DNA from 3 places in the Variovorax glacialis genome. Region 3 is predicted to be linked to each of the others. Evidence: predicted binding sites of a transcription regulator. Region 3 holds the regulator's gene; each other region holds the start of a gene.

Region 1 (10,463 bases), on a different contig from region 3:
CACCTCCGACAGCATCGCACTCGATCTCGCGCATCGCCTGAATGCGGAACGGCTGGTGCTGGTCAAGTCCTGCGAGATCGATCCGAGATTGAGCCTGGCCCAACTGGGGGAGGTCGGTGTGGTCGACCGGGCCTTCGGGGCGCTGTCGGACGGCGCGGCCTTTCCGATCGACATCGTTCATTGCGAGGAAGTGGCGCGTGTTCGCTCGTTGCTCCTGGGTCACCTCCGGTTCGACGATCAATGATCCGGCGCGCCGCCTTCGGCGCCTTCCTGGCCGCGCATCAGCGTGACCAGGGCGCGAAGGCGTTCGGCGTCGAGCGCCGCGCTCCGGTCGCCCGCGCACACCGCCGTCCGGAAGCCGGCGAAGTCGGGCGCGAGGGCGCGCAACCGTTGCGCATGCTCGGCGCGAAGCGCGCCCGCCAGCCCGACCATCGTTCCGGTCGCGCGCACGGTGGCGATGAAGCGCTGCAGATCGTCCATCGGCACCGCATCGAACAGGCTGCCCGCCAGTTTGTCGAAGGTGTCGGCCATCACGCCGGGGAACCCCAGCGCGCACGCATACCTCGCATCGGCCGGTTCCAGGCCCTTGTCCGCGATGAAGACCGGCACGACGGGCCAGCCACTGACGGCCAGCGTGTCGAGCACCTCGCGCGCCTGCGGCGACCGCTCGACGCCGACCTTCACGTAGTCGACCCCGCACGCACCGACCGCATCCACGCGCTCGGCGATGTGGTCCAGGTCGTCCATCGACACGTCGCCAATGGTGGCGCTGATGGGCAAGCGGCTGCCGGCCCAGCGCAGCGCACCCACAATTTCGCGAATGGTGACGACCGGCAGGCCGCCCAATGCACCCAGGCCCGGCTCCTTGAGATCGATGAAGTCGACGCCCGCTTCGGCAGCCAGCAAGGCCTCGTCGACACTTCGAACGCTGACGAGCAGTTTCATGACGGTGCTTCCCGGGTGACATCGAGGGCCTTGGCCCTGTGGCGATTCACTGCGTCGACCAGCCAGCCCCAGGCTTCATGCTCCTCGGCACCGGCCGTCTTGTCGATGGCGATCTGGAGGTAGGCCATCTCGCTGTCCACCTTCTGCGGCGGCAGCATGTGCAGCCGGCTCACCAGCACGGCCCCTTCGATCACGGCCGCCTGCGCGCGGTTGAAGCCGGCGAAATTCGAATGGGCGACCTCGTGGACCCGCATCATGTGCAGCACCGGACGCTGCGCATCGTCGACCTGCTCGGCGAGCCTCAGTTCCACATGGCTCAAGGCGCCGCTCAGGCGCACGCCCGCGATCTTCTCGGCAGGCAGCGTCGGCCAGTCGCGCCGACCCGTCACGCAACCGGCGAAGACGCGGGTGTCGGTCACGATGTTCAGCACGGCGCAACCGGTCGCGCCGATGTTGTCGTAGGTGGTCGAAGGCTTGAACGGCATCAGCACGATCCGGTCGTCGCGGTAGCGCACGCCCATCGGCGCGACATGCGGCTTGCCATCGGCTGAGACCGTTGTCACGACGGTTTCGAAGATCACGTCGTTCATTTGAAGGGCTCGCCGGTTGTCTTTCGCACGGCCTTCGTCGTTCCCGGCGCGCACCATGCATCGGGGTCTTCGTCACGGCGGTCGACCGCGCAACCCCAGTCCAGCGGCTGATCCTGCACATAACGCTTGCCGAGCTTGTGCGCGATCTCGGCATGCGCCAGTTCCACCCCCATGTAGAAGGCATGCGCCGCATCGTCCTCGAGGCCAAGTTGCGGCCACAGCTCGAACGCGCCCAGCCCCTTGCGCAACCCGTCACGGTTGTAGACATGCAGGCCGCTCGTGGACACCTGCACGCGGAAGTTGGGGTCGCGCACCTGCGAGGCGGTGGCCGCGATCTCCTCGGGCGTGTCGAGGAACGGGCGCTTGGCATGCACCGTCATCAATGCATCGCTGAGGCCCTTGGGCAGCGTGCCGTGGTGGCGCGCGGCGTACATGATGCGCCGCGCCCAATCGGCTTCCTTCACCGCGCGGCGGGCGTGGTTGCTGACCTGCGTGGTCAATACTGCGGCCACGTCGAGCTCGGCGCAGATGCCGAACAGCAATGCGTTGATGCCGCTGGTGTCGGCCTCCGTCAGTTCGGTCAGGTTGCCCACGCCCATCATGATCGGCACCTCGGGAAAGCGCTCGCGCAGGCGGTGGTAGCGGACGATCGACCGGGTCATTCCGAACGGGATCGGGTCGAGGATCGAATCGGCGAGGAACGCCCTGCCCCGCCGCTGCATGATCTCGACGGCCTCGTGCAGCGAGGCTTCGTCGCTAGCGACGCGCGGGATCAGGATCGGTGTGGACGCGACTTCGTCGGCCACCCACAAGGTGTCGAGCGTCAGGCTCAGCAGGTAGTCGGCGCCGGCGCGGCCGCCGCGCAGCAGTTCGGCGGTGTCCACGGAATCGACGCTCACCCGGAAGCCTTCGGCCTTCAGGGCCTGGACGGCGTCTTCGAGATGATCGAACGCGGTCTCCGGCAGGCAGCCCAGGTCGATGACGTTGGCGCCGTCGGCACGCAGCTGCCCGGCCCGCGCGATGATGGCGGGCACGCTCAGGCGCGGCGCGTCGACGATCTCCGCGAAGATCGCGACCTCGTATTCGTCCAGGCTGACCGCCTTGGCGGCACGGTCGAAAAAGCGCGGCAGGTCCTTCACCTCCTCGGGTCCGCGCTGCACCGGAATGCCGAAGTGCGCGGACAACGCCTCCATGTCGCCGCGACAGCGCCCCGGCACGACGATGCGGTCGAAGCCAGCCGCCGCGGGGACCCGGCGGCGGATCATGTCGGCCGTCATCAGCCCGGCCACCTGCAAGCCCAGGTCTCGCACTTCCCACGTGAACGGGGCCGCCTCGATGCCGGCCAGCACCCGCTCCAGACTCGGCTGCGCGAGGTGCCCGGTCAGGAAGAGGATGTGTTCCATGCGCGAGAGATTTCCTTCAGTCGGAGGTCCAGTGCCGCTTCGAGCTCCGCCGACGAGGTGACGACCCGGCAGAAATCGATCGCGCGCAGGCGTTCCACGTTGTCGAGCTCGATGCGCCTCGGCCGCAGCGTGACCCAGTCGTGCGGCGATCGGGTCACGACCACCGGCTCGGTATCGCATGCAAACACGATGCCCGGTATGCCCCGCTTGCCGGCCTGCGCGAACATGTTGGTCGGCAGCGAGTCGCTGATGCCGTAAGCGCACTTGGCGACGGTGTTGCTGGTGGCCGGGGCGACGACGACGGTGTGATAGATGTCCTCGTAGAGCATGCCCACCGGCACGCCGCTGGCCGTCTTGTCGCGAAAGATGCGAAAGCGCGCCTTCAGCTCGTCGAGGTGCAGCCGGTAGATCTCCAGCACCTCCTCGCCGGCAGCCGAGAGGAACAGGTCGACATTCGGCAGTCGCGCGGCCAGCGCGAGGGCTTCGTCGAGAAAGTGACCGGACCCGGTCACGCACCAGGCGAAACGCGAACGCGGCTTGTCGCCCTCGGCCCGCGCGTCGTCAGGCGCAGCGTCGGCGGCGATGCTGCGCGATGCAGCTTCAGGATTCGGGCTCTGGATGGGAGACCTCAATCTGGAGCTTGTGGATCTTCCGGTAGAGCGTGTTCCGGCTGACGTCGAGCGCCTTAGCCACGTTGCTCACGTTCCAGCGGTACTGCTCGAGCATCTGCAGGAGCAATTGCCGCTCGTTGGTCTGGATCAGGTTGAGCTTGGTGCTGCCGGGCGCGTTGTCGGCGTGCCCTTCGCGCGCCGAGCCCGGCGCGGCCCCAGATGCCGGGGGATGCACGGGCGTGTCGGTGCGCTCGGCATTCATCCCGAGCATCAGTTCGCCGTCACGCGCCGGTTGGAGGTTGACCGCCATCGCGGGCAGATGGATGCGGGTGATCGGCCTGCCGTCGGCCAGCGCGGCCGCGGTCCGCAGCACGTGCCTCAACTGGCGGATGTTGCCGGGCCAGGCATGCGCCATGAGCAGGCGCTCCGCCTCGGGACTCAGCGATGCGTCCGAACCGCCTTCGGCCGCGAGCAGCGCGTGGATCAGTTCGAGCCTGTCGCTGCGTTCGCGCAACGCCGGCAACTGCACTTCGACGCCTGCGAGCCGGTAGTACAGGTCTTCGCGGAACCGGCCCTCACGCACCATGGCCGGCAGGTAGCGATGGCTGGCGCTGATGAGCTGGAAGTCGACCGCATGGCTTTCCTCGGTGCCCAGCGGCGTGACGCGCCGCTCGTCGAGCACGCGCAGGAGGCGCGACTGAAGCTCCAGCGGCATGTCGGCGATCTCGTCGAGGAACAGCGTGCCGCCGTCCGCCTGCAGCACCTTGCCGCGGCGGCCGGCACGCTGCGCGCCGGTGAATGCGCCGGCGCAATAGCCGAAGAGTTCGGATTCGATCAGGGCCTCGGGCAGGCTCGCGCAGTTGATCGCGACGAAGGGGCCCGACCCGCGCGGGCTGCCATCGTGCAGCGCATGCGCGAAGACTTCCTTGCCCGAGCCGGTTTCGCCGCAGACCAGGATCGGCGTGCCTCGCGCGATCACCCGCCGGCCGATTTCGAGTTGTTCGGCCAGCCGCGGATCCTCGAAGGTGCACGCGGGCGTCGCGCTGCGCAGTGCGGGCGTCGGACGAACCTTTGGACGGCTGATCGTCGCAAGCGACGAATCGCCCGTCGAGGAAGATGACGACGATGTCAACGCGGGGGACGGCGTGATTACCGCATCGGCGACGGAGGCGGGACGCCGCGCCACCGCGAAGAAGCGCAGCGCCGCGTCGGTCCCGTAGGTCACCACCGGGTGGAAGGACGACGAGGCGCTGCGCTGCAGCATGTCGGCGAGCGAAGTCTGGAACAGGTCCTCGATGCGTCGCGAGCGGATCTGGTCCATCGACTGCAGGCCGAGCTGGAACATGGCGCTGCGGTTGGCGGCAAGAATGCGGCCGTCGTCGTCCACCGCGAGCTTGCCTTCATGCAGCGTGTAGACGAACTCCGGCCGGCTGTGGAAATGCAACGGATGCGCATTGCGGAACTCGCGATCGATCAGGCGGTTCTCGATCATCCTTGCCGTCATCGACAACAGCACCAGCAGATGCTGCTGCATCAGGCTGGACCGGCTCGTCACATCGAGCGCGGCGACGATGTTGCCCGTGGGGTCGAACACGGGGACGGCCGAACAGGTGAGTTGCGTGAACTGCGTGAAGAAGTGATCGTCGCGGGACACGGTCACCGGGCCGGCTGCGGCCAGGCAGGTTCCCATTCCGTTGGTGCCTGCCTCTGTCTCGCTCCAGACGCCACCGGCACGCAGGCCCAGCGGCCCGACTTCGGCAGCGAACTCGGGCGACGCCACCATGTGCAGGATCACCCCATCGGTGTCGGTCAACAGCACGGCGATCTCGCTGTCGGCCAATTGCTGAAAGAGCGTGGTCATCTCGTAGCGCGCGCATTCGATCACGGCCGCATGCCTTGCGCGCCGCTCCTCGAGCGGTGTGCGCCCGATCACGTTCGGGTCGCGGGGCTTGTCCGGTCGCAGGTGGTACTGGTCGAGACAGCGGATCCATGAGCGCATCACCACATCGGTGGTCTGGTCCTGGAATCCGCCACGCACGATGTCCAGCACACGGTCCGCATGAGGATCCGCCGGCTTCGCGCCTTTTCGAAGGGTCAACGCCATCGATGTCTCCATGTGCGACTGGCCCGCCGGATGCGCGGTACCTGGAACGCACTGTATGTATGGCCCGCATTTTGCAGCTTGCATCCGCAGCGCGCAAAGATACTTTTTGCGACATCGCAGGCCCACACCAAGGAGCCGACTTGACCCCCGAGCAACACGCCGTGAGTTCCAGGCCCCTTGATTGGCCCCTTCCACAAGCGGATCTGTCCACCATGGACGTGATCTTCATCGAAGGCTTCACGGGCCAGACGGTCATCGGCATCCATGAGACGGAGTTGCATCGACCGCAGCCGCTGGTCATCGACGTGCACGCAGGCCTCGCCCGCTCGCGCGCTTGCGATACCGATCGCATCGTGGACACCATCGACTACGCGGCGGTCTGCGACCGCCTACGCCGCCTGCTGGTCGAGCACAAGCTTCAACTGCTCGAAGCCTTCGCCGAAACCATCGCCGACATCGTGATCGGCGAGTTCGGCGCAACGTGGGTTCGCGTCAAAGTGGTCAAGCCGAAGAAGTTCGTCGACGTCGCAGCGGTCGGCGTGCAGATCGAGCGCAGACGCCCCCCCGCGGAAGAGCACATCTCCCGCGGAGGGGCCGTATTGCGCCTGATCGGCTCAGGCATGGTCCCCGGCTAGAGAAGCAACGCCCGGAACCCCGGCCCCTTCCAGAAACACCGCGGAACCGGCTTCGCCGGGCCGCAGGTGTTGCCCCCTGAAAGGGGGTGGAGAGCGACACGAAGTGCGCGAGCCTGGGGGTGAGTCAGGAATGCGCAGCGAAGGGGTGGGCGGCGCTGCCTTTTTTGGAGACTACTTCGGCAGCGGTTGGCGAACCCGCGACGGCGCGCTGGATCGCTTCCTTGGTGGCCTGGTAGTTGTAGTCCTGGATCTTCGCGTCGTTCTCCGCGAGCCAGTGGATGAAGACGCCGACACACACGAACAGGTTGTCGGCTTCGGCGGCCGGGATCGTGCCGTCTTCGACGCAGTCGGCCACGGCCATGGCCACGGCGCGCTGGGCGGGGCCGAACATCTGCACGGCCTGCTTCGCGCCCTTGATCGTGACCTTGTTAAAGAGCACGGTCGACGGCTTGGTCAGCAGGTTGGGTGCAACGACGGCCAGCAGACAGGTGAAGCCGTCCTTCTGGTTGGTCAGGGCATTCGCGAACGCTGTTTCGGCAGGGCTGCCGCGCGGCCCGATGATCAGGTCGATGTGAGCAACTTCGTTACCCTCACCGACGAGCGACTCGCCGACCATCATGCGATCAATTTTTGCCATGGTTGTTAGTCTCCTGGATTGCGTTCTGGGCCAAAGGGACGCCGGCCTGCCGGCCGGCGCAATCCATCAGATATCACGTTCCGTGCCACCCGTGCCGCGCTAACTCGCGACCGGTCAGGACGGGCTCGTCAGGCCGGCGATCAGCAGGGCGGCCACGGTCAGATCCGCCGTGGTTCCGGGGTTGATCCCGCTGGCCTTGAGCGAGGCGTCCCAGGCTGCGAATTCCGGATCGACATCGAGTGCGCCTTCGCGGCGCGCGCGCACCCGCCATCCTTGCGCCGCAGTCATGACAATGTGTGCCACGGCCTCGCCATGAATCCGAACAATGTGTGAATCTGCAACGCTGCCCAGCAGCGCCAGGTAAAGCCGCTGGACCGCAGCGACGGTGGCGGCATCCGGCGCGGCGTCCGCCGACCTCCCCATCAGCGAAAACCCGATGCCGAGCGTCGGCAGGCCGAGGTCGAACAATGTGCCGTAGCCGTCGCGGTACTGGCGCGCGATGCTGTCGCGGTGTGCCGCGAGTGCCATGGCCTCGCGCAGGTCGACCGTGGGCGCGCGCCTGACGTCCTCGTCAGGTGCCGTTCCCAGGCCGCCCGGACTGGCACGGGCGATGGCCCGGAAGGCCGCCTGTGCATCGCGCAGATCGAGCGCGCCCAGCACGCCTTCGATGGCCTCGCGCAAGGCGGCCGGCGTCGTCGCCTCGGGCTGCAATTCGACGGCCCGCGCGATCGGCGCGCACAGCAGCAGGATGCCCAGGTTGGTGTTGCAACCCGCGGCGGCCCAGGTCGCATCGACCGCCGCCTCGATGCGCTCGCCCACCGATGCGCCGGGCGCGAACAGCGGCCCGGCCGCGGCCTTCGCGCTGGCGATGAAGTTGTCGGCCGTCATGCGATGCCCGGCCGACACCCGGCTGACGTTGCCCGGCTTGCGGACGGCCACGTCGAGCTCGCAGGCGCGCAGGAAGCACGCCTTCGCCCGATCTGTCGCGAGCTGGGGCATTTCCATGACATCCACGGTTCACGCCCTGCGAGAGACTGTCGAGGGCACGCCAGCCCGGGCGCTCGCAAGCTTGCGATCGAGCAGGTCGTCGACGATGCAGCGCGCGATGTCGAAGCCGGTCACGCGCTGGAGGCCCTGCCAGGCGGCTACGCCGTTGACTTCGATGACCTGGATGCCGCGCCGCGAAGGCATCAGGTCCACACCGGCGTAGTCCATGCCCAGCGCGAGCGCCGCGCCTTCGGCCAGTTCGGCCAGTTCGGGCGCCAGCTCCGCGGGTTCGCATCGCGCGCCCTGCGCGACGTTGTGGATCCAGTGACTGCTGACCCGACGCATGGCCGTGACGGCCCTCCCCCCGACCACCAGAACGCGCCAATCGAAGCCGGGCGTCGTCATCGCGGGAATGAAGCGCTGCAGGTACGCGAGCGAGCCGTAGGCAACATCGATGGCGGGCAGCGGGTGATGAACGCCGCCCACCTGCCCCACCAGCTGTAAGCCCTTGCCCTGCGAACCGAACAGCGGCTTCAGCACGAGCGCGTGGCCGGCAGCGCCCTCGCGGATCGCGATACGTTGCGCCTGCGCGAGCGATTCGGTCGCCCAGGTCGGCGGCGAGGCGATGCGCGCCGCATGCAGCAGCAGGCTCGTCATCGACTTGTCGACGCTGCGTTCGATCGCACGGGCATCGTTGTAGACCGGCACGCCGAGTTCGCGAAGCGCATGCAGCACGCCGAGGCGCTTCGTGACCTGTTCAAAGCTTCCGCTCGCGATGCCGCGCACCAGCACCGCGTCGGGCAGGTCGCGGCCGAAGCCGGGGATGACCAGGCCATGCCAGGCGGCCGTGGTGTCGATCCTGCAGTCCGCCAGATCGATGCAGCGGCCGACGCAGCCCCGCGCGCGGAGTGCCGCCTGGAGCCGGCGCGTGTGCCAGCCCGTCTTATCCGTCATGATGGCGACGTGCATCACGCTTCCTTGCGCCACAGGCCGAGCAGCAGCGCCATGTCCAGTCCGCCGGCGTGCCAGGTGTGGCCGCTGTCGACGTTGCTCACCCACACCTCGGCCGGTGCGAACAAGGCGCCGTCGATCTTGTAGAAGTCGTACCCGGCGGCCTTGAAGATGTCGGCGAACGAGCGGCCATGGTCGCTCGAATTGCGCGAGGGCAATTGCTTCGCCAGCGCGCGCGCCGCCGCGTCGTCGCCGCGCACGGTGAGGTGGACGCGGCCTCCGTAGAGGATCGCATCGTTGGTTCGCCCCATCGCTTCCACGCCATCAGGGCTGGGCGCGGGCAACGGCGCCGTGCCCGCGGCGCCCACGATGTTGCCGAGCGCGAAGCCCAGCTGGTGCGCCTTGTGCAGCGCCACCTCCAGCACGCGCGTCACGACCTGGGTGGTGCCGGTGAGGCTGGTCGTCGGCGTGAGGATCAGCGTCAGCCTTTCCGCGCTCAAATGGCAATCGCGCAAGAGCTTGTCGATGATCACCTGGGGCGGCGGCCGATCGACCTCCATGACGAGCACGCCCGCGTCCGCATGGTCGCGGTAGCCGAGTTCATCGAAGAGCGTTTCCTTGCCCGCGAGCGCGCGCGCCGGGCCCGAGCCGAGCGAGAAGAACTTCTTGCCCCCGGTTTCTTCCTTGCTGGCCGCGAGGCTCCAGCCGGCGTACTGGCTTCCCAGCAGGGCCAGCACCGGCTGCGCGCTGTGCACCTCGATCCAGGTGGGCCAGCCCTCCAGTCCGTCGGGGCGCAGGGTGACCTGGCCGAGCCCACCCATGCAGATCTCGCCCACCAGCAGGCCCGCGGCGACGCTGCCGACTGCGGCGATGCCCGCATCGACGATGCAGGGAGCGCCCTCGTCGCGGCGCACTTGCACGCCGAGCGCGTCGGCGTTGGCGAGCAGCCGCTCGACGAGCGGCCTGGCCAGTGCATTCACGCTGAGCGTGCATGCGGCCAGGGGCTTGGCGGCGGCGTCGGTCATGCACTGGCCTCCAGCGAACGATGCACGGCCTCTCGGCCCCGCTGCAGCAAGGCGCGCACGTGCTCGGCATCCGTTCCGCTGGCGCTCACGCTGCACAAGGGATCGCCGGCCTGGAAGGCGGTCGCACCGGCTGGCAAGTCGTGGCAGTCGGCGCGTGAGGCAAGGCGCTGCGTGGCGGGCTCATCCAGCCAGAGCCGACGCGGCGCGAAGACGACCTCGGTGCCTCGAACGATGTCGCTCGCACCCTGCAGGCGCGATGGCGGCAACTCACCCTGCGCACAGGCACGCACATGCGCGGCCACCGTGCCGGGACCGTAGAGCGCCATGGTGGCCGGCGGCCGCGGATTGACTTCGAGAACGTCGACGGCATCGCCATCGCGCATGAAGTCCAGGCTGCCAAGACCGCGCAGGGAAAAGCCAGCCGCCAGTGCGCGCAATGCGCCGGTGACGCGTTCCTCCACGCCGGCGGGCAAGGTCACCGGCCCTACCGAACCGCAGAACACGAAGGGCCGCCCTGCCAGGGGTCGCACGATGAGTTGATTGAAGCCCAGCACCGCGGCATCGCTCCCGTTGGC
Region 2 (10,463 bases), on a different contig from region 3:
CGCGGCCCTGCTCGTCCAGGTCCTTGCCACGGCTGGCCAAGATTTTGTCGATGTATCGCTGGGTCTCGGCGACCGGGTCGATGCGGCTCACCTCGAGGCCAGGCATCTGGCCCTCCAGAGTCGAGGCAAGATGCGCGGCAGGGTCCGTGGTCGAAAGATGCACCGACTTTCCGCGCCGGACCAGCGCAACCGCCAATGCCGCAGCAATGGTTGTCTTGCCCACGCCCCCCTTGCCCATGACCATCACGAGTCCATGGTCCTGCTGTGCGAGTTCGTCGGCCAGCGCGTGAAGCCTTTGAACTTCTCTGGGAACCACCGGCACCATTGCATCCGCTGCCGCGATGGTCGTCTGGGGTGTGAGCATGGCTCGCAACGCTGGCAATCCCACCATGTCGAACGAGCGCAGGGGCACTTGGTCCTGCGGTAGCGCTCGCAGGGCATCGGGCATCTCCGCAAGGGCCTCCTCACCGATGCTCTGCAACGCGTCGGCCACCGCATCGTCGGGCATGGTTGCCCTAAACACCGCATTCACAAGAAGACGCTGGTTGGCCAAACCCAACTGCAGCAGTTCCCGATGCGTGCGCGCCGCCTCGCGAAGAGCGCCACTGTCGGCGCGCGTCACGAGTACGACGGACGTCTGGTCCAAATCGGAGAGCGCCTTGAGACCGGTCCGGAAACGCTCCTCCTGCATCTTCAGGCCGGAGTGTGGCCCAAGACACGAGGCCCCGCGGTCGTTCCCCTCAAGGAACCCGGTCCAGGCTTTGGGAAGGCTTAGCAGCCGCAAGGTGTGCCCGGTGGGAGCGGTGTCGAAGACCACGTGGTCGTAGCCCGTGGCATCGCCCGCCAGCAGGCCGATGAACTCGTCGAAGGCCGCAATCTCGGTCGTACAGGCTCCCGACAGTTGCTCACGGACGGCTTCGCGCTCTGCTGTCGAACTGCTTGCTGCCATCTTGTCCAGGACGCGAAGACGGTAGGCTTCAGCGGCCGCATCCGGGTCGATGTTCATGGCCCAAAGCCCCGAAGCGTCCGGCACCTCGCGCGGCTGGTCCGACAGGGACACGCCGAGCATCTCATCGAGATTGGAGGCCGGGTCGGTGCTGACGAGCAACACGCGCTTCCCCCCGTCGGCCAAGGCCAACGCGCAAGCGCAGGCTATGGAAGTCTTGCCGACGCCGCCCTTGCCGGTGAAGAACAGGAAGTGCGGGGCGTCACGCAGCAGCGAGAGGATGGGTTCAGCCTGGACCATGGTTTTTCTTGAGGGGTTATGGACACAGTACGCCATGCGCCCTTGCCATTCTGGGAAATTCTTCGATACTACGACTTTGCCGGTATGATGGACAAATGGAAGAACGAGACGTCATTCAATCACTTGCAGCGCTTGCGCACCCGGTGCGCCTTCAGGTCTTTCGGGCCCTGGTGGTCACGGGACAACAAGGGCTTACACCTGCCGTGATGCAAGAAGCTTTGGGCGTGCCTGCGACAACTCTGTCGTTCCATTTGAAGGAACTTGCCTCCGCCGGCCTGGTGACCCAGGAGCGAGCCAGCCGCAACATCATCTACCGAGCCGCTTATGAGCGGATGAATGGCGTCCTGGGGTATCTCACCGAAAACTGCTGTCAAGGCGAAGAGTGCCTCGTCGACGCGGAGGCGTCTTGCAAATGCTAAACCGACCGAGGAGTCACAGATGAAGCGATTTCACGTCCACGCACACGTCGACGACCTGAAGGCCAGCATTGCCTTCTACTCAAGGCTCTTTGCGGCCGAGCCCACCCGCGTGGAGTCTGACTACGCCAAATGGATGCTCGAGGACCCTCGCATCAACTTCGCCATCTCGACGCGAGGGGACGCCGTGGGGGTTGACCACCTCGGCTTTCAGACCGACGACGCGGACGAACTTGCCGAGCTGAAGGCCCGCGCCAAGAATGCCGACATGGCGCTTCTCGACCAGGGCGAGACCAGCTGCTGCTACGCACGTAGCGAGAAATATTGGGTCACCGACCCGCAAGGCATCGCCTGGGAGCAGTTCCACACGCTCGACAACATTCCCGTGTTTGGCGAAAGCGAAAGCCCAAGGCAATCCAAAGCGCAGTCGTCCTCCTGCTGCGCCCCCACGACACGCGGCAAGCCAGTCGGCGTTGCCGTCAAACCCGCCTCATCCTGCTGCTGAAGGAAGACCATCTTGGCTGACAAAATCTACAACGTGCTGTTCATCTGCACGGGAAACTCCGCCCGCTCAATCCTTGCTGAGGGGCTCATGAACGACCTTGGCAAGGGGCGCTTCCGCGCGTACTCGGCCGGGAGTCATCCCAATGGCACGGTAAATCCACTTGCACTGGAGACACTCAAGTCATTCCACATCCCTACGGATGGGTTCCGAAGTAAGGACTGGGATGAGTTCGCGAAGTCCGACGCCCCACAGATGGATTTTGTCCTGACGGTCTGCGACAAGGCGGCAGGCGAGGTTTGCCCGGTGTGGCCAGGACAGCCGATGACCGCGCACTGGGGCGTTGCAGACCCTGCAGCTTTCGAGGGCACGGACACCGCAAAGCGCCAGCAGTTCCGTGACGCTGCCATCACGCTCAAGCGCCGCATCGAACTCATGCTCTCGCTGCCTCTGGCGCGCCTGGATGCGATGGCGATTCACCGTGAAATCAAGGATATCGGAAAGAGCTGAGCTGTGTCGACCAACGTTCTAATCCTCTGCACTCACAACTCGGCGCGCAGCGTCCTGAGCGAAGGCATGCTCAATCACTGGGCGAAGGCCTTGGACAAGGACGTCCGAGCATTCAGCGCAGGCAGTGCACCGAGTGGCCGCCTCAATCCCTTCGCGTTGGAGGCGCTCCGCAATGCGGGCGTGGATACGGAAAGCTACCGAAGCAAGAGTTGGGATGAGTTCACGGGGCCGAACTCGCCGAAGATGCGCATCGTCATCACCGTGTGCGACAGCGCCGCGGCAGAGACCTGTCCCTATTGGCCGGGGAGTCCCGTCCAGATGCACTGGGGGTATCCGGACCCATCCAACGCTCTGGGCGGTGACGAAGGCAAGCGTGTGGCCTTCGAACTCACGCGCCAAGCGGTCGGCTATCGCATGCTTCAGCTCCTGCAGTTGCCGCTCGAGACGATGAGCGACGCCGACCTGCAAAAGGCCCTCGCAGAAATTTCAAAGAACTAGGCGGCCATGTGAGCGATATCTTCCGGAAGCTGTTTGCCGAAGCCCTCGGCACAGCGCTTCTGCTCGCCGTGGTCATAGGCTCGGGCATCATGGCCGAGCGATTGGCGGGCGGCAATGTAGCCATCGCCTTGCTGGCTAACACCCTGGCCACGGTTGGCGGCCTGTACATCCTCATTGAGGTATTCGGCCCCGTGAGCGGCGCGCATTTCAATCCGGCGGTGTCGCTCGTCATGGCAGCCCGTGGCGCAATGCCTCGCTCTCTGGTGGCACCCTACATCGTCGTCCAACTGGCTGGTGCAATGCTCGGCGCCTGGCTTGCGCACGCGATGTTCGACGCCTCCATTTTTCAGTTCTCGACGAAGGTCCGCAGCGGCACTGGTCAGTGGATTGCCGAGACGGTTGCGACGGCGGGACTGCTGCTGGTGATTCTGCGCGCTCCACCGAGCCGCGTAGCGGCCATGGTGGCCTGCTACATCGGAGCCGCGTACTGGTTCACGGCCTCGACGTCATTTGCTAACCCTGCGGCTGCGTTCGGCCGAATGTTTAGCGACAGTTTTGCCGGTATCGCTCCGTCCAGCGTGCCGGGCTTTGTGCTCGCCGAGCTCGTCGGCGCCGGCATCGGCGTCGCCATTCACAGGGCGCTGAGCTTACCTGCTGTCGAGGTCCCTCTGCCCTCGTCGCAGGAAGCCACGACGCCTGCCATCGCGGCGCGTAGTGCAGACGCTGCGCACCATTCATTGCAATGACGAACATCACCATCTTCCACAATCCCGACTGCGGGACTTCTCGCAACGCCCTGGCATTGATTCGGCATAGCGGCGTGGAGCCCAAGGTCATCGAGTATCTCAAGACTCCCCCTTCGAAGGCGCAGCTGAAGCACCTCATCGACGCGATGGGAGTGCCGGTTCGCGAGGTCCTTCGGCGAAAGGGAACGCCCTATGGTGAGCTGAAGCTCGACGACCCCAAGTGGTCGGATGACGACCTGCTCGATTTCATGATGGAGCATCCCATTCTCATCAATCGACCCATTGTGGTTACGTCGCTGGGTACCAAGCTTTGCCGTCCTTCGGAAGCGGTCCTAGAGATTCTTCCATCGCCGAAGCTCGGTTCGTTCACCAAGGAAGACGGAGAAGTGGTTGTCGACGATGGAGTGCGCCGTGTTTGAGAATCCACCGACGTTCCCTGCGCTCGACGCTAAGCTGTTCGACGTCCCGACTCAGGACCGCCTGGTTGCGCGCGAACCGTCCCTCCATCGACCGCGTTTTCTGATGCTGTATGGCTCCCTGCGCGACCGCTCGTACAGCCGGCTATTGACGCTCGAGGCTTCTCGGCTTCTCGAGGCGATGGGTGGCGAAGTGAAGGTGTTCAATCCAGCAGGTTTGCCCCTCCCCGATAGCGCCCCCGAGAGCGACTCCAAAGTCCAAGAACTGCGCTCGCTCGCACAGTGGGCCGAAGGTATGGTGTGGACTTCCCCTGAGCGGCACGGCGCCATGACCGGCATCATGAAGGCACAGATTGACTGGATTCCGTTGGCCTTAGGGGCGGTTCGGCCTACACAAGGGAAGACGCTTGCAGTCATGGAGGTCTCGGGAGGTTCTCAATCGTTCAACGCCGTCAACCAGATGCGTGTACTCGGCCGATGGATGCGAATGCTGACCATCCCCAATCAATCCTCCGTGGCCAAGGCCTTCCTTGAGTTCGACGAAGCTGGTCGGATGAGGCCTTCAAGCTACTACGACCGCGTCGTCGACGTGATGGAGGAACTGTTCAAGTTCACGCTGCTCACGCGCGACGTCAGCCCCTACTTGGTGGACCGATATAGCGAGCGCAGGGAAAGCGCTGAAGAACTTTCCAAACGGGTCAATCAACGCGCCATATAGCGATGAGGGGTTCCTATGCTGCGCAATGTCCTCATCGCCTTCGACGGCTCGCCCCATTCGGAGAATGCGTTGAGCCTGAGCCTCGATTTGGCACAAGGCCTCAATGCGAAGCTTCACGCGCTTGCAGTCATTGACCTCCGCCACAAGCGACCACAACTCGAGCTGGAAGCGGAGCGCCGCCACACTTGGCAAATGCTTCGCGGTTTGGAGCCCGTTGCCTCGCGGGCCGGCGTATCCGTCGAGGTTCATCTTGCGGAAGGGGTGCCAGCGGAGCAGATTGTTCTGCAGGCACGAGAGCTCCATGCAGATGTCGTCGTGCTCGGCCACCGCGAACGCTCGCCGCTCGCAAGGCTATTGGCTGGCTCCCTTGAAGAACTAGTGATTAGCCATGCACCATGTGCAGTGATGCTTGCTCCTCCTCGCCAAGAGGAGCGCCACGCCCCATAAGCGCTCCGTTCGGACCGAGTCGTTTGACGATGTGCGCTCTCCCCATGGCTGGCGCGCGCCTGGAAGCCATGCCGCGTCTAAGCCGAACTACGTTCAAGTTGGCTACGGGCGCTGCCAGTCAGCGCTCATCTCAGCCATGTGGGTCGGTTCCCATGCTGATAGCACCTTGTTCCTCGTCGGTCTGGCTGTAGGCGGCGGCGACTTCGCGACCGCGCCCATGCTAACGAAGCCGGCCAAAGTTTCCTGTTGCGTCAATCCCAAGGCCGCACGCAATGCATCGTCCTGGCAACGCTCACCGCTCAACATGATGGCGCCATACCCCAAGGTATGAGCCGCAAGCAGCAGATTGCCGAGAGCTGCTCCCGCACTGAGCCACTGTTCATGCGTTGGCACTAAAACATGCCGCTGTGGCCGCACGACAAATGCCAGCACAACAGGGGCGTGTGTCGCGTGCTCCCGGGCGCGCTCAATGTCGTCCGCCGGTGCCACAGGGTCACGCCGGAGCTTCTCCGCTGCGAACAAGTCCGCGAGCCTCTCCCGAAGTGACGGCGGGAATTCAACGAGCCGCCACGGCAGCAAGCCCGCGTGGTCCGGTGCTCGAAGTGCAGCGTCAACCATCAAGCCCAGTTCGTCTGGACTTGGCCCGGGCCCACACAGCCGCTTCGGCGAGACGGAACGGCGACTGAGCATCTCCGACAACAGGCGATTCTCTTCCATGGCCACGCTTTCCGGATGTGGTCAGACGGTGTCGAAGGAGCGCCGCTTGGTCGAAACCGTGCGCTTGTACTCCTCGATGCTCCCCACGCGCCGGATGCTCGCCCACGTTCCCTTGTAGTACGGAATGATGTTGCGGTCCGTCCATTCGGTCGTGACGTCACCCGCGATGCCCCTGATGTAGCCAAACACCATGAAGGCCTGCGCCTTTTTGGCGTCCGCCACCGGATAGACCATCGCGAAGGTCGAGCCGTAGTCGTTCCAGACCTCAACCACATCCGCGGCATTTGCACCCACCGACTTCATATCGTCGGGATTGAGCTCGATGTAGGCCATCGGATAGCGGCCACGGACATGGCTGTCGTACTGGTTGTGGTATGCCGTCTGCCACACCTCGTTGTTGCGCCCGTTGTTTATCCAGAAGCGATGCTTGGCCTTCTGCGCCTCGACGGGCTTGGGCAAGCCGGGCCATGGCGACTGCTTGAACTGCGCCTTGCCATCTTTGGTCCCGAACTTCTCCGTGTAGAGCATCGGCGTGCCAATCAGCTTCCCATCCTTGACCTCCTTGATGGGCAGCTGCACGCCATCGTTGCCGGCTCTGCGCAGCAGGTCGTACGTTGCCAGATACCCCGTGTCTTCGCCTTGGCTGTCGATGGGCGGCGCCCCTGGCCGTCCCGCGCGACGGAAGCCGTCATTGAAGGCGTCTTCCTCCGTCTTCCAATCGAATCCTGCGAAGCGCTCAGCCATCTTGGCGTTGCCTTCGGCTTGGTAGAGAGCGCGCAGCTTGTTGGCCACCATCGCGGCGATGATGCAGTCTGGCTTCGCATCGCCCGGCGGGTCCATGAACTTTTCGGATAGCCGCATGCGACGCTCGCCGTTCATCGAGGTCAGGTTCATCTCACCCGGATGCGTCGACGGCAACATCAGGTGCGCAGCTTCGGCCAGCATCGTCGGATAGAGATTGATGGACGCGACAAACAGTCCCCCGCGCGTGGTGGCCTCGTAAATGACGTCCACCATCTGCGGCGGCGACGCGCCGCGCGCCTTGGCCATCGCTTCCTTGACTATCTGGCTGCGCCGCAGCACCACCTCGCGTAGCTGCTGCGAGTTATTGCTGGTCTGGAAGTTGTTGCAGGCCCACCAAGTCATCATGCGGCCGTTGCCCTTGATGAGCTCCTGGTCGACGTAAATCTTCTCGCCGGTGGGATGTGGCGGACGGGTGTAGCCCTCCTGGTGTCCGCCCATGCGCACGCAACCGGTACCCCGGCGGCCGCCGACGTTGTGCGTCGCGATGACCACGTCCAGAAGCGCTGACTGGATGAGGTAGTTGTCGTTGCCCCAGATGATGCCTTTCTCGTAGGCATGCATGGTGCGCGGACGTGCTCCGCCAGCCTTCGGCTTGTAGGCCCATTCGGCCGCCTGTCGCAGCTTTGCGACCGGCACGCCAGTGATGCGCGAACATTCATCGAGCGACAGCTTGTTGGCTTGGACCGCCTCATCAAAGCCGTTGGTCCGTTGAGCGATGAACTCCTTGTCGTGCCATCCCTGGTCGACGACATAGGTGAAAAGCCCATTGAACAGGGCAACATCAGTTCCGGGCTGAAGGTCCAGATGCAGGACATTCGGCTTCCCAGCCGCCGCCTCCGCGACCGAGACTGAGACGTTGCGACGCGGGTCGACGAAGATGACCTTCGCCGCCGCGAGCGACTCGCCGCCGAACATCTGCTTTTTCTTGTCCACGGTGCCGCCCTGCATGTTTGGCACCCAATGGTTCAGGAAGTAGTTCGTCTGCGTTTCGTAGGGGTTGTTGCCAATGGAGATGATGACGTCCGCCAACTGCGCGTCTTCGTAGCTGTTGTTCAGCTCCATGACGCCCATCTCCCGCGTCGCGTGGCACTCGGAGTTGTAGGCCGGCCGGTTGTGAATGCGAACCGTCGGCGTCTGGATTGCGCTGAACATTAGCTTGCCCGAACCCCAGGTGTTTTCGAAGCCGCCCCCGGCGCCGCCGTGGTCGAAAGCTGAGAACGCGACAGCCTTTGGCCCGTCGGTATCGAGCACTTTCTTGATAAGACCCGCATAGATGGCGAGGGCGTAGTCCCAATCGACGTCGACCCATTGGTCGCGAGCGTAGAAGCGCGGTGCCAACAGTCGGTCCGCCGTGATGCCGTCCGCCGCATACATGTACGTCGCCATCTTGCCGCCGCGGGTCGAGCTCAGCCCGCTGTTCACGACGCATTGCTTGTCCGGAACAATCATGATGCTCGAGCGCTTGCCGGACCTCTCTTCGATGACGTTGGTCATTGCCGGCGTCATGATGATGGCCATCGGTGGCACCTGCTTCGTGAAGTCAACGCCGAGCGCGTTCTCCTTCTCGCCTCGTCCGCCTTCTTGGCCCTCATCCCACTTGTAGACGTGATAGCCGCAGCCGACGATGCAGAAGTGGCAGGTCATGTTGGTGCGCTGCGCGTTCACCGGCGGAAGCGCGACACGGTCCTTGCGATTTGTCATGGCAGGCTCCTCACAGCACGTTGGACTGGCGACCGTAGATGAGCCCCTGGACCCCGGACGCCGTGATGGCGCCGTCGGAGCCGACGCTCAGGGTCACCTGCGGCAGGTTCTCAGTGGCATGGCCGCAAATCATTTGCCCGCCCAGTTCGGGGTCGAACTGGCTGAAGTGGCACGGGCACTTGAAGGCGCGCGCCTTCCCGTCGTAGGCGACCGGGCATCCCATGTGCGTACAAAGGACGCTGTAGGCGACGATATCGCCCTCCGGCCCCACGCCACCCGGAACCCGCCGTCCGAGCTTGACCATCGCGCAAGGTGAAGAGTCGTCCGGATAGCTGAAGCTCGCCACCTCGTTGAGCTTGAGTCCTGAGGTCGTTCCAACGGGCTTTCGGGGATAGGGCAAGGTCGTGCGACCTGGCTCGACTTGGACAGCCTCGGCGGAGGCTTGACCTGAAATGGCGACGCCTGCGGCGGTCGCCCCTGAAACCTTGAAGAAGGTGCGACGGCTGACGGTTGAATCCATGGTCTCCTCGCGTGGTTGGTGTCGATGCCATGAACTCAATTGCGAGAGCCGTGCCAATCGACCCCTATCACCTAAGCCGTTGATTTGATTGGAAATGTCTCACCCGCGCCCCAGGCCACGTTACGGTGTCGTAACAGGGGTTTGTCCGCTCTACCGGACGTGGGTTACGCGGCAGTAACATTCAGTGGTCGGCATTGAGGAGACAGAAGTGAAGCGTCGACAGGTGCTTCGAGCCGGACTGCGCGCTTCGGCGCTGGCGTGCGTGAGCGCGGGCGCTGTTTTCTTGCCGCACACCGCTGCGGGCCAATCGTCGCGCCCTTTCAGATTCGGTACGACGCCTGTCTTCCTTGACGACCAGGTCGGATTCTTGGCGCGATGGGCTGCCCACTTGTCGGGCGCCATGGGCATGCCGGTTGAGTTTGTCCAGAGGCGCAGCTACCGCGACATCATGGTGCTGCTTCGAAGCGATGCGCTCGACGCCGCCTGGATTTGCGGCTTCCCGTGGGTCGTGAACAAGGCGCAGCTGCACGGTGTCTCCATCCCGATGTATCGCGACGGCCCCTGGTACCAGTCCTACCTCATCGTTCCCGCAGCCGACACGAAAACGTCGTCCCTGCTGGATTTGCGCGCGAAAGTCTTCGCATATTCCGACCCGGATTCGAATTCGGGCTGCCTCGTCCCCCGCACCACGCTGATGAAGGCCGGTGTGGACCCCGACCGCCATTTCAGCCGCAGCTTCTTCACCTGGGGACACCGGAACGTCGTGCAGGCCGTTGCTGCCGGGTTGGCCCAAGGCGGAGCGGTAGATGGGTATGTCTGGGACACGCTGCAGTTACTGGCGCCCGGCCTGGTCGAAAAGACCCGCGTTGCGTGGCGCAGCGACTTTTATGGATTTCCACCTGTCGCAGCGCGCGGCACCTTGGATGCCGACACGGAGCAGCGCTTTCGCGCTGCACTTCTGGGCATGGCAGACGTGCCGAACGGCAAACGTCTCCTCAACGAACTGAACCTGACCGCTTTCGGAACGTTTCAACCAGAGGTCTTTGACGGCATCGCGAGCCTGGTCGCCATGACAGGTCCCCGCGCTGGGTAGCGCCCCAAATGAGCCTCGACCTCCATCGGCTGCTGAAGCCAAGCAACTGGAGCTACCGGGCAAAGGTACCGTTGCTCATCACCGCGATTTCCATCGGCACGGCGCTGGCCATCTCACTCGCTATTGCGG
Region 3 (10,463 bases):
ACATCACGCGCGAGATCCGCCGCGGCCGGCCGCTCCAGTCGCAATGGAATCGGGCGCCGAAGATCCTCTACGCCTTTGCCTCGCCGCCCGGCTTCGCGGCCGTGCCGGCGCAGGCGCACTTGGAGGCATTGCGCCGTGCCATCGACCCCTGGGTCAAGGCCAGGGATACGCCCGGCGAGCGCGTCGTCGAGGTGCGCAAATTGCTCACGGTGCTGCCGAATGCCACGGCGCGCAGCATCAGCGACGCGTGCCAGTCCGAGGATTACACGCACGTGCACCTGCTGGCGCACGGCGCGCCGCTACCGGGCTCGGACCGCCGCTACGGCATCGTGCTGTGCAAGGAAGGCGAGGCCGAAGAGCACGTCGTCGTCGACGGACAGAGCCTCGCGATGGCGCTCAAGAGCATGAATTCGAACGGTCGGGCGAAGCAACCGCCTACCGTGGTGAGCCTGGCGACCTGCGATTCAGGCAACGCCAGTTCGGTGCTGACGCCCGGCGGCAGCATCGCGCACGAACTGCACGCGCAGGACATTCCGTGGGTGATCGCCTCGCAGTTCCCGCTGTGGATGCGTGCGTCGAACATCGCGGCGGAGCTGCTCTACAGCGGACTGCTTGCGGGCAACGATCCGCGCTGGGTCGTGCATGAACTGCGGCAGCGCCTGCGGATCGACCTGCCGGACACCCACGACTGGGCCAGCATCGTGGTGTACGCGGCCGTCGCGCCGGACCTGGAAGCCCAGGTGGACGCCTTCCGCAGCCGGCAGACCAAGTCGAAGATGGAGGTCAAGTTCGATCGGATGGACTCCCTGGTGCGTGCCAACGAAAAGGACCCGGCACGCCGCGCCGCATCCATCAGCGCCGAGACCGCGGCCGAACTCGACCGGCTCAGCGACCAGATCCGCGTCGACCTGGCGGCCTGGCGCGACAGGCCGGTCGCGCAGCGCAATCCGAAGGAGAAGGCCGAACGCCTCGGCATGAGCGCGGCCAGCGAGAAGCGCATCGCCATCATCCACGCGCTCGTCGGCAATGTGCCCCGCAGCACGGAGGCCTATCGCAAGTCGCGCGAGTTCTACGAGGCGGCACTGAAGATCGAATCGGTCAATCACTGGGTGATGACGCAGTTCCTCTCGCTCGCGGCCATCCCCGCGCTGGCGCCGGACGACGGCGCGCTGACCGCGTTGCGCACCGAGTACGGCAAATGGTGGCTGGTGGCCTGGCAACTGGCGCAATGGCAATTGCGTACGGCCGCCATCACGGACCGGGTGTGGGCGCACGGCACGCTGGCGGAACTGGAACTGCTCAGCGCCGTCTACGGAGGCAACGCCTTCGAGCCCGGCGTCGCCAAGGATCGCATCGTCGAGCATTGCAGGCAGATTCGCGAATTGTCGACGGATTCGTTTCCGGTTCTCTCGACGCAGCGCCAGTTCAGGCGCTATGTGGATCACTGGTCGCGCATGCAGTGGGAAGGGCTGGCGCAGGCGGCGCTGGTAACGCTGGAAGGGCGCGAGGCTTGAGGCGCCTCCTTCAGACGGCCCTCAGAGCGCCTTCCGCAAATTGGCCGGCGCGATCCGCAGCGCCTCCCGGTACTTCGCCACGGTACGCCGCGCGCATTCGATGCCCTGCTCCTTGAGCATCTCGGAGATCTGGCTGTCCGACAGCGGTTTCTTCAGGTCCTCCGAACTCACGAACTGCTTGATCAGTGCGCGCACGGCGGTGCTCGATGCATTGCCGCCCGTTTCGGTGCCAAGCGCCGAGCCGAAGAAGTACTTGAGTTCGACCGTGCCGTAAGGCGTCGCCATGTACTTGGCGGTGGTCACGCGGCTGATGGTGGATTCGTGCAACCCGAGTTCGTCGGCGATCTCGCGCAGCACCAGCGGGCGCATGGCGAGTTCACCGTGCACAAAGAAGCTCTTCTGCCGCTCGACGATGGCGTTGGACACACGAAGGATGGTGTCGAAGCGCTGCTGGATGTTCTTGATGAACCAGCGTGCCTCCTGCAGGCGTTGCGACAGCGCCTGGCTGCCCTCGCCCTTGTGCTGCTTCAGCGCGCCGGCATAGATGTCGTGCACGCGCAGGCGCGGCATGACTTCGGGGTTGAGCATCACGCGGAACTTGGTGTTGGTGCCATTGCCGACGCGCGTGACGATCACGTCGGGCACGACCACGTTGCGCTCCACATCAACGAAGCGGCGCCCCGGCTTGGGCTCCAGCCTGGCGATGAGCTGCAGGGCGGCGCGCACTTCCTCTTCGTTGCTTCGCGTCAGCGTGGCCAGGCGCTTGAAGTCGCGGCGGGCGAGCAGCTCCATCGGCTGCTTGCAGATCGCGATCGCCGTCTTGCGCACCTGCGCCTCGTCATCGCTCTCGTCCTCGTCGGCGAGGGCGCGCAGCTGGATGGTCAGGCATTCGCCCAGGCTGCGCGCACCGACACCGGCCGGCTCCAGGCTCTGCAGCAGGCCGAGCGCGACCTGGAAGTGGTGCACGAGGTCGTCGAACTGGTCGTTGTCGTCGCCCGCGAGGCCCGACGCCAGGGCGGGCAGCGAGTCTTCGAGGTAGCCGTCCTCGTTGAGGGACTCGATCAGGAAGCGCAGCGCCGCCCGATCGGTTTCGCTCAGGCGCAATCCGAGTGCCTGCCGGTGCAGGAAGGACTGCAGCGACTCCTGGCTGCGCGCGAGTTCGGCCGCGTCCGTGCGCTCGTCGTCGCCGAGGTTGTTGGCGCGCGCCGGGGCGTCGCCGCCCCATTCGCTGTCGTCGGGCGCGAGGTCGATGGTGCCGTCGCCCTCCCAGTCGGGCTCGCCGTCGGCCGTGTCCGCCGTGGCGACTTCGGCTTCGCTGGTGGCAGCGACGGCGACTTCCGGGGCGGACGCCGACGGACCGGGCGCGAAATCACCCTCGCCATCGGCAAACCGGTCGTCGTCGCGAACAGGCGCATCGGCTGTCTCCAGCCCGAACTCCTCACGCGTAGCCTCTTCGGCCGTCCGCTCCAAGAACGGGTTGTCGTCCAGCATCTGCTCGACTTCCTGCGTCAGCTCAAGCGTGGAAAGCTGCAACAGCCGGATCGACTGCTGGAGCTGAGGCGTCAAAGCGAGATGCTGCGAAACCCGCAGCGACAAACCCTGCTTCATGGAAATAACGAAACCCTCTGGCCCAAAAGGCCGCCGCGCCCGGCCGCCCGTAGCGGCCGGCCTGCCCCCGGCAGGGGGTAGGCGAAGCACGAAGTGCGGAGCCTGGGGGCGAGCAACATGTTCACATCCGGAAATGTTCGCCGAGGTACACGCGTCGCACCTCGGCGTTGTCGACGATCTCGGCCGGCGTACCTTGTGCCAGGACATGCCCGTCGCTGATGATGAAAGCGTGATCGCAGATGCCCAGCGTCTCGCGCACGTTGTGGTCGGTGATCAGCACGCCGATGCCGCGTTCCTTCAGGAAATTGATGATCCGCTGGATCTCGATCACGGCGATCGGGTCGATGCCGGCGAAGGGTTCGTCGAGCAGGATGAAGCGCGGCTGCGTGGCCAGGGCGCGGGCGATTTCGACCCGGCGACGCTCGCCGCCGGACAAGGACAGGGCGGGCGAATCGCGCAGGTGGTCCACCCGCAGGTCGGCCAGCAGTTCGGTGAGGAGTTCCTCGATTCGCTGCTTCGACAGCGAAACCGGCCGACCGCTGGCGTCGGGCTCGCGTTGCAGTTCGAGCACGGCGCGGACGTTCTCCTCGACCGTGAGCTTGCGGAAGATCGATGCCTCCTGGGGAAGGTAGCTCAGGCCCATGCGCGCGCGGCGGTGGATCGGCATGTGCGCGATAGGCTCGCCGTCGATGGTGATGTCGCCGGCATCGGCCCGCACCAGGCCGACGATCATGTAGAAGGAGGTGGTCTTGCCGGCGCCGTTGGGGCCCAGCAGGCCGACGACTTCGCCCTTCTGCACGCCCAGCGACACGTCCTTGACGACCTTTCGGCTGCCATAGCTCTTCTGGAGCCCGCGCGCCTCGAGGCGGCTGCCCGGCGCGCCTGCGCCCTCGCTCATGCCTGCGGTTTCGATCACTTCTTGGCCTCTCCGCCCAGGGTGGTGGTGGCGCGCAACCCGGTGCCCGGTGCGGGGGCGGGTGCGGGCGCGGCGGCGGCCGGTTTTCCGCCGACGGCGGGTGCAGCCGGCGCGGCCTTGGGGGTGAGGATCGCCTTGACGCGACCACCCGGCTGGGTCGCCACGCCGGCGTTGGGCGGCAGCGAAGACCCGTTGACCGAGAAGGTGTCGTTGCTCTGGTCGTAGACGATCAGCGGTCCGCTGCTCTCGTCGTTGGGTGTCGCCCCGATCAGCCGGCGCATCACCGCGCGGCGGATGAACTTCACGTTGTCGGCACGGCTGTCGTATTCGATGACTTCGCCCTCGCCCTCGATCCACTCGTCAGGACCCGAGTCACGTTTCTGCTTGTAATAGGCCAGCTTGCCGGGTGCCGCGGTCACGACGCCGTATTGATAGCCCTCGGGATCCTGCCGAACGTCGATCTTGTCGCCACGGATGACGATCGTGCCCTTGGTCACCACGACGTTGCCCGTGAAGACGCTGGTCTGCTTGAGATCGTCGTAGCGCATCGAGTCCGCCTCGATGTTCATCGGCTTGGCGCGATCGGCCTTCTCCGCGTGCGCGCCCGATGCGAGCCCGGCCAGCGTCAAGGCGAGAAGCAGTCCACGGGCGAGTTGGCGAAAGGGAGATGAAGGTGGCGAGATCATAGAGGCACGAAACTTGCTCTGCATTGTATGCGGCCGGCGGATTCGGTCTGGACGCGCTCCGACAAAAAAAGCCCGCCGAAGCGGGCTTCACGTACGGACGGACGGATGGCCGGACCACCCGGCGCGTTCAACCCTTGTGGGCTTCGCCGATGAGGAAATCGACGGCCTGCAGGGCACGGTCGAGCGAACCGGCGGTATCGCCGTCCACGTACCAGCGGCCGGCCACGCCGAGCGCCGGCACGCCGGCGACCTGGTAGTCGCTGGTGAGCTGGGCAGCGCGCTTTGCCTTGCCGGAGACCGAGAAGGACTTGAACAGCTCGGCGAACTTCTTGGCGTCGAGGCCCGGCTGCTTTTCGACCCACGCGAGGATGGCCGCGTCGCCGGTCATCGGCACACGCTCCTTGTGAATCGCATTGAAGATCTTCAGCTGGAACTCGTCGACCTTGCCCATTGCTTCGAGCGTGTAGTACAGGCGCTGCTTGGCTTCGGTGTCGTTGCCGACGAAGGGGACCGGAATCCGCTTGAAATTGACGTACGGGGGCAGTTTCTTGACCCAGGCTTCGAGCTGCGGCTCGAAGGCCGCGCAATGCGGGCAGTTGTACGAGAAGAACTCGACCACCTCGACCTTGCCGGCCGGCGTGTCGACCGGCGCCGGCTTGCCGAGCACGATGTAGTCGGTGCCGGCCTTGGGCGGGCGTTGCTGGGCGTGCAAGGGAGCCACGAGCGGAAGAAGGCCCAGCGAGGCAGCGGCCAGCGAAAAGTCACGACGTTTCATTAAGAGGTTCTCCTGTCGGCTGAAAGAGCCCGCGCTTCGGGATGGAGTTCCCCGAGGGCGCGAAGTAAAGATAGGTGAAGGTTCAGCGCTGGACGCGGACCAGGGCCGATTCGAGGCCGCCGCTGTCGAGCCGCTCCTTGAGTTGATCGGCATCGTCCTTCTTGTTGAACGGACCTGCGCGCACGCGATAGACGGTGCGGCCGGCCTGCTCGCGCTCGGTCACGCGGGCTTCCACGCCCATCAGCGACAGCTTGGCGCGCTGCGCCTCGGCGTCTTCGGACGTGCGAAAGGCGCCAGCCTGCACGAAGTACATGAACGGGTCGGTGCTGCTGCTCGAACTGCCGCTGCTCGCGCCGGAGCGCGCCCTGGCGAGGTCGCCGAGCGGGTCGCTCGATGGCGTCGCGTTGGCCTCGGCCGGAACGGGCGCGGTGCGTGCCGTGCGCGGCGGCGTGGCGGCTGCGGTGTCGGTGCCGCGAGCGCCGGGGGCGACCACCACCGGAACGGGTCCGGAGGGCGGATTGAGCGGACCGACGGTCGCAGGTTGCGTCGCCGCCGCGGCCGTGGCGGGCGTCGGCGCCGGAGCCGCGCCGCGGGCCGGCGCAGCCGACTTGCCCGCGAGCGGTGCATTTGGATCCCAGTCGCGGTTCTTGCGCGCCTCGGCCTCGTCCTGCTCGGCGCCGCCGCGCTGGGTCTTGGTCATGAACGGGATCGGCACTTTGGTCACGTAGACCGCAATGCCGAGCGCCACGCCGAGCCCGAGCACCAGACCGATGATCAACCCGATGACGATGTTGCCGCTTTGTCTTTGTTTCATGGTGGAGGTCGAAATCACATCTTCTTCGGCGCGCTGACGCCGAGAACAGCGAGGCCATTGTGCAGCACCTGCGCGGTGGCCGCGACCAGCGCGAGGCGGGCCAGCTTCACCGGCTCCTCGTCGACCAGGATGCGCTCTGCGTCGTAGTAGCTGTGGTAGCTCGCGGCGAGTTCGCGCAGGTAGAAGGTGACATCGTGCGGCGCGAAATCCTTGGCCGCAGCGGTCAGCATGGCCGGGTACTTGGCGAGCTGCAGCAACAGCGCCTGCGAGGCAGCGCTCTGCACCGGCGAGAGATCGACGTCCGCCAGGGTGGCCACATCGCCGCCCCAGGCCGCCAGCACCGAGCAGATGCGCGCATGGGCGTACTGCACGTAGTAGACGGGGTTGTCGTTGTTCTGCGCGAGCGCCAGGTCGATGTCGAAGGTGTATTCGGTGTCGGGCTTGCGGCTCAGGAGGAAGAAGCGCACCGCATCGGTGCTGGTCCACTCAATGAGGTCGCGCAAGGTGACGTAGCTGCCGGCGCGCTTGCTGATCTTGACCTCTTCGCCGCCGCGCATGACGCGCACCATCGTGTGCAGCACGTAGTCGGGGTAGCCGGCCGGAATGCCGACACCGGCCGCCTGCAGGCCCGCGCGAACGCGTGCGATCGTGCCGTGGTGGTCGGTGCCCTGGATGTTGACCACCTTGTGGAAGCCGCGCTCCCACTTGGCGATGTGGTATGCGACGTCGGGCACGAAGTAGGTGTAGGTGCCGTCGCCCTTGCGCATGACGCGGTCCTTGTCGTCGCCATAGTCGGTCGACTTCAGCCACAGCGCGCCGTCCTGCTCGTAGGTCTTGCCGGCGTCGATCAGCTTCTGCACCGTCGCGTCGACGCGGCCGCTGGTGTAGAGGCTGGACTCGAGGTAGTAGTTGTCGAAGCGGACCTGGAAGGCCTTGAGGTCCAGGTCCTGCTCGTGGCGCAGGTAGGCGACGGCGAACTGGCGGATCGAGTTGATGTCGTCGACGTCGCCGCTGGCCGTGTATTCGCGGTCGTCCGAGCGCACGGTCTTCTTCGCCTTGAAGTCCTCGGCGATGTCGGCGATGTATTCGCCGTTGTAGGCCTGCTCGGGCCATCCTGCGTCGCCCGGCTTGAGGCCCTTGGCGCGCAATTGCGTGCTGTTCGCGAGCGTCTGGATCTGCACGCCCGCATCGTTGTAATAGAACTCGCGCCAGACGCTGTCGCCCTGCGTGGCGAGCAGGTTGCAGATGGCATCACCGAGCGCGGCCTGGCGCCCGTGGCCGACGTGCAAGGGGCCGGTCGGGTTGGCGGAGACGAACTCGACCAGCACGCGCTCGTCGCGGGCCGGCTGCTTGCCGAAGTCGGCGCCCGCTGCCAGCACTTCGCGCACGACCTGTTGCTTGGCGGTCGTTTTGAGGCGGATATTGAGGAAGCCGGGGCCGGCGATCTCGACCGCTTCGACCCACTGCGCGAAGGCAGGTGTGGCCTGCAGAGCGGCACGGAGTTCCTCGGCCAGCTCGCGCGGCTTGCGCTGGAGCGGCTTGGCGAGCTGCATCGCCGCGGTGCTTGCGAAGTCGCCGTGCGCCGCGACCTTGGGCGACTCGAAAGCGGCTTTGCTGCCGGCGCCGGGCGAGAGGGATTCGAGCGTGTTCGCGAGCGCCGCGAGCAGCTCCTGTTTGACCAATAGCATTTGCGAATTTTACCGGGGGCAAAACCGTCAGCCCCAACCATCGTCATCCAACAGGGAAGGTCGGCCGTTAGAGGGACAGCCCCGGGGCGGGGAAAACCGGTCACAACCCTTCCTCAAGGATTCATCCAACATGAAAAAGCTCCTTTCCCTCCTGGCTCTGGGCGCCTCCCTGTCGTTCGGCGCCGCACACGCGCAATCCACCTGTGACGCGCAGGCCGCGGACAAGAAGCTGAATGGCGCGGCCAAGAACAGCTTCGTCAAGAAGTGCGAGAAGGACGCCAAGGCTGCCGCGGCACCTACCTGCGCCTCGAAAGCGATCGACAAGAACGGCAAGCCGTTGGCGGGTGCCGCCAAGAACAGCTTCATGAAGAAGTGCGAGGCAGCATAGCTCGCCCCCAGGCTTGCTCACTTCGTGTAGCCGCCCACCCCCTACCGGGGGCAACACCTGCGGCCCGGCGGAGCCGGTTCCGCGATGTTTCTGGGCTCGCCCCCAGGCTTGCTCACTTCGTGTAGCCGCCTACCCCCTGCCGGGGGCAACACCTGCGGCCCGGCGGAGCCGGTTCCGCGGTGTTTCACAGACGCGCCGGGCTGGCGCCGGCTCATTGCTATTTGAGGACGCCGAAAAGGTTGTTGTAGTCGTCGGTCCAGGGCTCGAGGCCGGCGATCTGGTCGATTCGGGTGCTGGCCTGACTGATGGCGCCGCTGGTCAATCTGGTTGGGTCGCGGGCGACGAGGACCCAGTCGGTGTTGCGAAGGCCCTCGGCGGTCGGCTCGTCGTGGATGAGCGCGACGTGAAGGCCCTTGGCGAGGGCGATCTTTTCGACGACGGGGGCCAGCGCCAGGAATCGATTGGTGACGTGGAAGGCGATGATGCCTTCCGGACGCAGGTGCCGCAGGTAGACGTCCATCGCCTCGCTCGTGATGAGATGGATCGGGACCGAATCGCCTGAGAACGCATCGACGGCCAGCACGTCGAAGGCCTGCGGCGGTTCGCGCTCCAGTGCCAGGCGTGCGTCGCCGAGCACGCGTTCGATGCGGGCGGGGCTGTCGGCGAGGAAGCTGAATTCGCTGTCGGCCAGATCGAACACTTCCGGGTTGATCTCGTAGACGCGGTAGACGTCGCCGCGACGGCCGTACGTCGCCAGCGTGCCTGCTCCCAGGCCGATGAGGCCGACCCGTCGCGATGTGACGGGCGCTGACGCGATGGCCAGTCCGACGCCGGAGCTGGGCCCGTAGTACGTGGTGGGTTCGCGCCGGCGGTCGGGCGCCAGGTACTGCTCGCCGTGCTTGACCGAGCCGTGGTACATCTGGCGCACGCGGTCCTTCGCATCGCCCCGCAGCATGTCGAGCGTGACCAGCGTGCCGTAGAAGTTACGCTGCATGCGTCGCGCGCCCGTCGCATCGCCTTCCACCTGCAGGACGAGGAACCACGCACAGGCGCCCGCCAAGGCGAGCGAGGCCGCCATGCCGATGCGACGCTGCCGCCAGAGCACCGCCGCAATCAGCGCGCACAGCGTGAGGCCGACGCCGAGTTCGTAATACGCGGGCAGCACATGCGGCGCGACCAGACCCACGCTCACCCCGCCCAGGGCGCCGCCGAGCGACAGCATCAGGTAGAAGCGCGTCAGGTACGCGCTGCCGGGCCGCAGCAGTGACATCTCCCCATGCAGGAACATGCAGAGCGCGAACAGGCCGACGACGTAGATCGGCAGCGCCGTCCGCAGATTGGTACCCAGGTTGTTCTGCAGACCGAACGCGCACAGCGCCAGCATCACCGCCGCGAGGGGCACGAAGACCGCGCGGCGATACCAGCGATCGCTCTCGAAGGTCAGCACGAAAGTCAGCAGGTAGACCGACAGCGGCAGCACCCACAAGAAGGGAATGGCCGCGACGTTCTGCGTGATGTGGTTCGTGATGGCGAGCAGCAGCCATGAGCCGAGCGCGGGCAGGGCGAGCCACATCAGGTGATTGCCGACGCCGGGCCTGGCCGCCGTCGGCGTCTCGTCGACGCTTGTCTTGCTCGCCGTCGGTCGTGCGGGCGTTGCCCAGTGCCGCGCCACGTACAGCGTGGTGCCGGCGCACAGCGCCGCGAACACGCCATAGGCCAGCGACCAGCCCCAGGCCTGCTGCACCACCGTGCTGCGCGGCTCGATCAACACCGGGTAGCTCAGCAGCGAGGCCAGCGAGGCGAAGTTGGACAACGAGAAGTAGCGGTACACCTGCGCGCCCCAGGGCGTGCGTGCGACCCACGACTGGACCAGCGGCCCGGTGGTCGACAGCAGGAAATACGGCAGGCCGATCGTTCCGAGCAGCAGCCCGAGGATCCACAGCGTCGGGTCTTCGGCGCCGGTGGGCTTCCAGCGCGCGCTGGTCACGATCGGCAGGAAGGCCAGGCTCGCCAGCAGCAGGCCGATGTGCAGCCGCGCTTGTGTACGCGCGCCGAGCCGGCGGGTGGTCCAGTC

The links. Region 3 encodes sigma-54, which starts transcription at its own class of promoters, with help from an activator protein. Its sites were predicted from a motif close to TGGCANGNAANCTGCTTT; they were not measured.
Region 1: a site for sigma-54 is predicted at 6,996-7,013, ahead of fae (formaldehyde-activating enzyme). Genes of this name have one in related genera too.
Region 2: a site for sigma-54 is predicted at 9,280-9,297, ahead of ACSFBL_RS20885 (arsenate reductase (azurin) small subunit). Genes of this name have one in related genera too.

What each region holds. Positions count from the first base shown of each region.
Region 1 covers NZ_JBPJZT010000002.1:45,638-56,100, forward strand. Annotated here, with positions in the region: gene ACSFBL_RS04540 (amino acid kinase family protein) at 1-244, shown strand, start outside; gene ACSFBL_RS04545 ((5-formylfuran-3-yl)methyl phosphate synthase) at 238-945, opposite strand; gene ACSFBL_RS04550 (DUF447 domain-containing protein) at 942-1,535, opposite strand; gene ACSFBL_RS04555 (DUF6513 domain-containing protein) at 1,532-2,938, opposite strand; gene ACSFBL_RS04560 (flavoprotein) at 2,917-3,522, opposite strand; gene ACSFBL_RS04565 (sigma-54-dependent Fis family transcriptional regulator) at 3,539-5,653, opposite strand; gene ACSFBL_RS04570 (dihydroneopterin aldolase) at 5,866-6,288, shown strand; gene fae (formaldehyde-activating enzyme) at 6,413-6,925, opposite strand; gene ACSFBL_RS04580 (triphosphoribosyl-dephospho-CoA synthase) at 7,040-7,930, opposite strand; gene ACSFBL_RS04585 (ATP-grasp domain-containing protein) at 7,943-8,881, opposite strand; gene mch (methenyltetrahydromethanopterin cyclohydrolase) at 8,881-9,888, opposite strand; gene ACSFBL_RS04595 (ATP-grasp domain-containing protein) at 9,885-10,463, opposite strand, start outside.
Region 2 covers NZ_JBPJZT010000007.1:412,118-422,580, reverse strand. Annotated here, with positions in the region: gene arsA (arsenical pump-driving ATPase) at 1-1,246, opposite strand, end outside; gene ACSFBL_RS20935 (ArsR/SmtB family transcription factor) at 1,342-1,665, shown strand; gene ACSFBL_RS20930 (ArsI/CadI family heavy metal resistance metalloenzyme) at 1,685-2,167, shown strand; gene ACSFBL_RS20925 (arsenate reductase ArsC) at 2,177-2,674, shown strand; gene ACSFBL_RS20920 (arsenate reductase ArsC) at 2,678-3,172, shown strand; gene ACSFBL_RS20915 (MIP/aquaporin family protein) at 3,181-3,918, shown strand; gene arsC (arsenate reductase (glutaredoxin)) at 3,915-4,337, shown strand; gene arsH (arsenical resistance protein ArsH) at 4,330-5,052, shown strand; gene ACSFBL_RS20900 (universal stress protein) at 5,068-5,499, shown strand; gene ACSFBL_RS20895 (nitroreductase family protein) at 5,602-6,189, opposite strand; gene ACSFBL_RS20890 (arsenate reductase (azurin) large subunit) at 6,238-8,721, opposite strand; gene ACSFBL_RS20885 (arsenate reductase (azurin) small subunit) at 8,732-9,241, opposite strand; gene ACSFBL_RS20880 (substrate-binding domain-containing protein) at 9,450-10,334, shown strand; gene ACSFBL_RS20875 (sensor histidine kinase) at 10,343-10,463, shown strand, end outside.
Region 3 covers NZ_JBPJZT010000017.1:3,873-14,335, reverse strand. Annotated here, with positions in the region: gene ACSFBL_RS29350 (CHAT domain-containing protein) at 1-1,514, shown strand, start outside; gene ACSFBL_RS29345 (RNA polymerase factor sigma-54) at 1,536-3,122, opposite strand; gene lptB (LPS export ABC transporter ATP-binding protein) at 3,244-4,020, opposite strand; gene lptA (lipopolysaccharide transport periplasmic protein LptA) at 4,035-4,724, opposite strand; gene ACSFBL_RS29330 (thiol:disulfide interchange protein DsbA/DsbL) at 4,852-5,499, opposite strand; gene ACSFBL_RS29325 (SPOR domain-containing protein) at 5,582-6,313, opposite strand; gene argS (arginine--tRNA ligase) at 6,328-8,001, opposite strand; gene ACSFBL_RS29315 (hypothetical protein) at 8,132-8,389, shown strand; gene ACSFBL_RS29310 (fused MFS/spermidine synthase) at 8,607-10,463, opposite strand, start outside.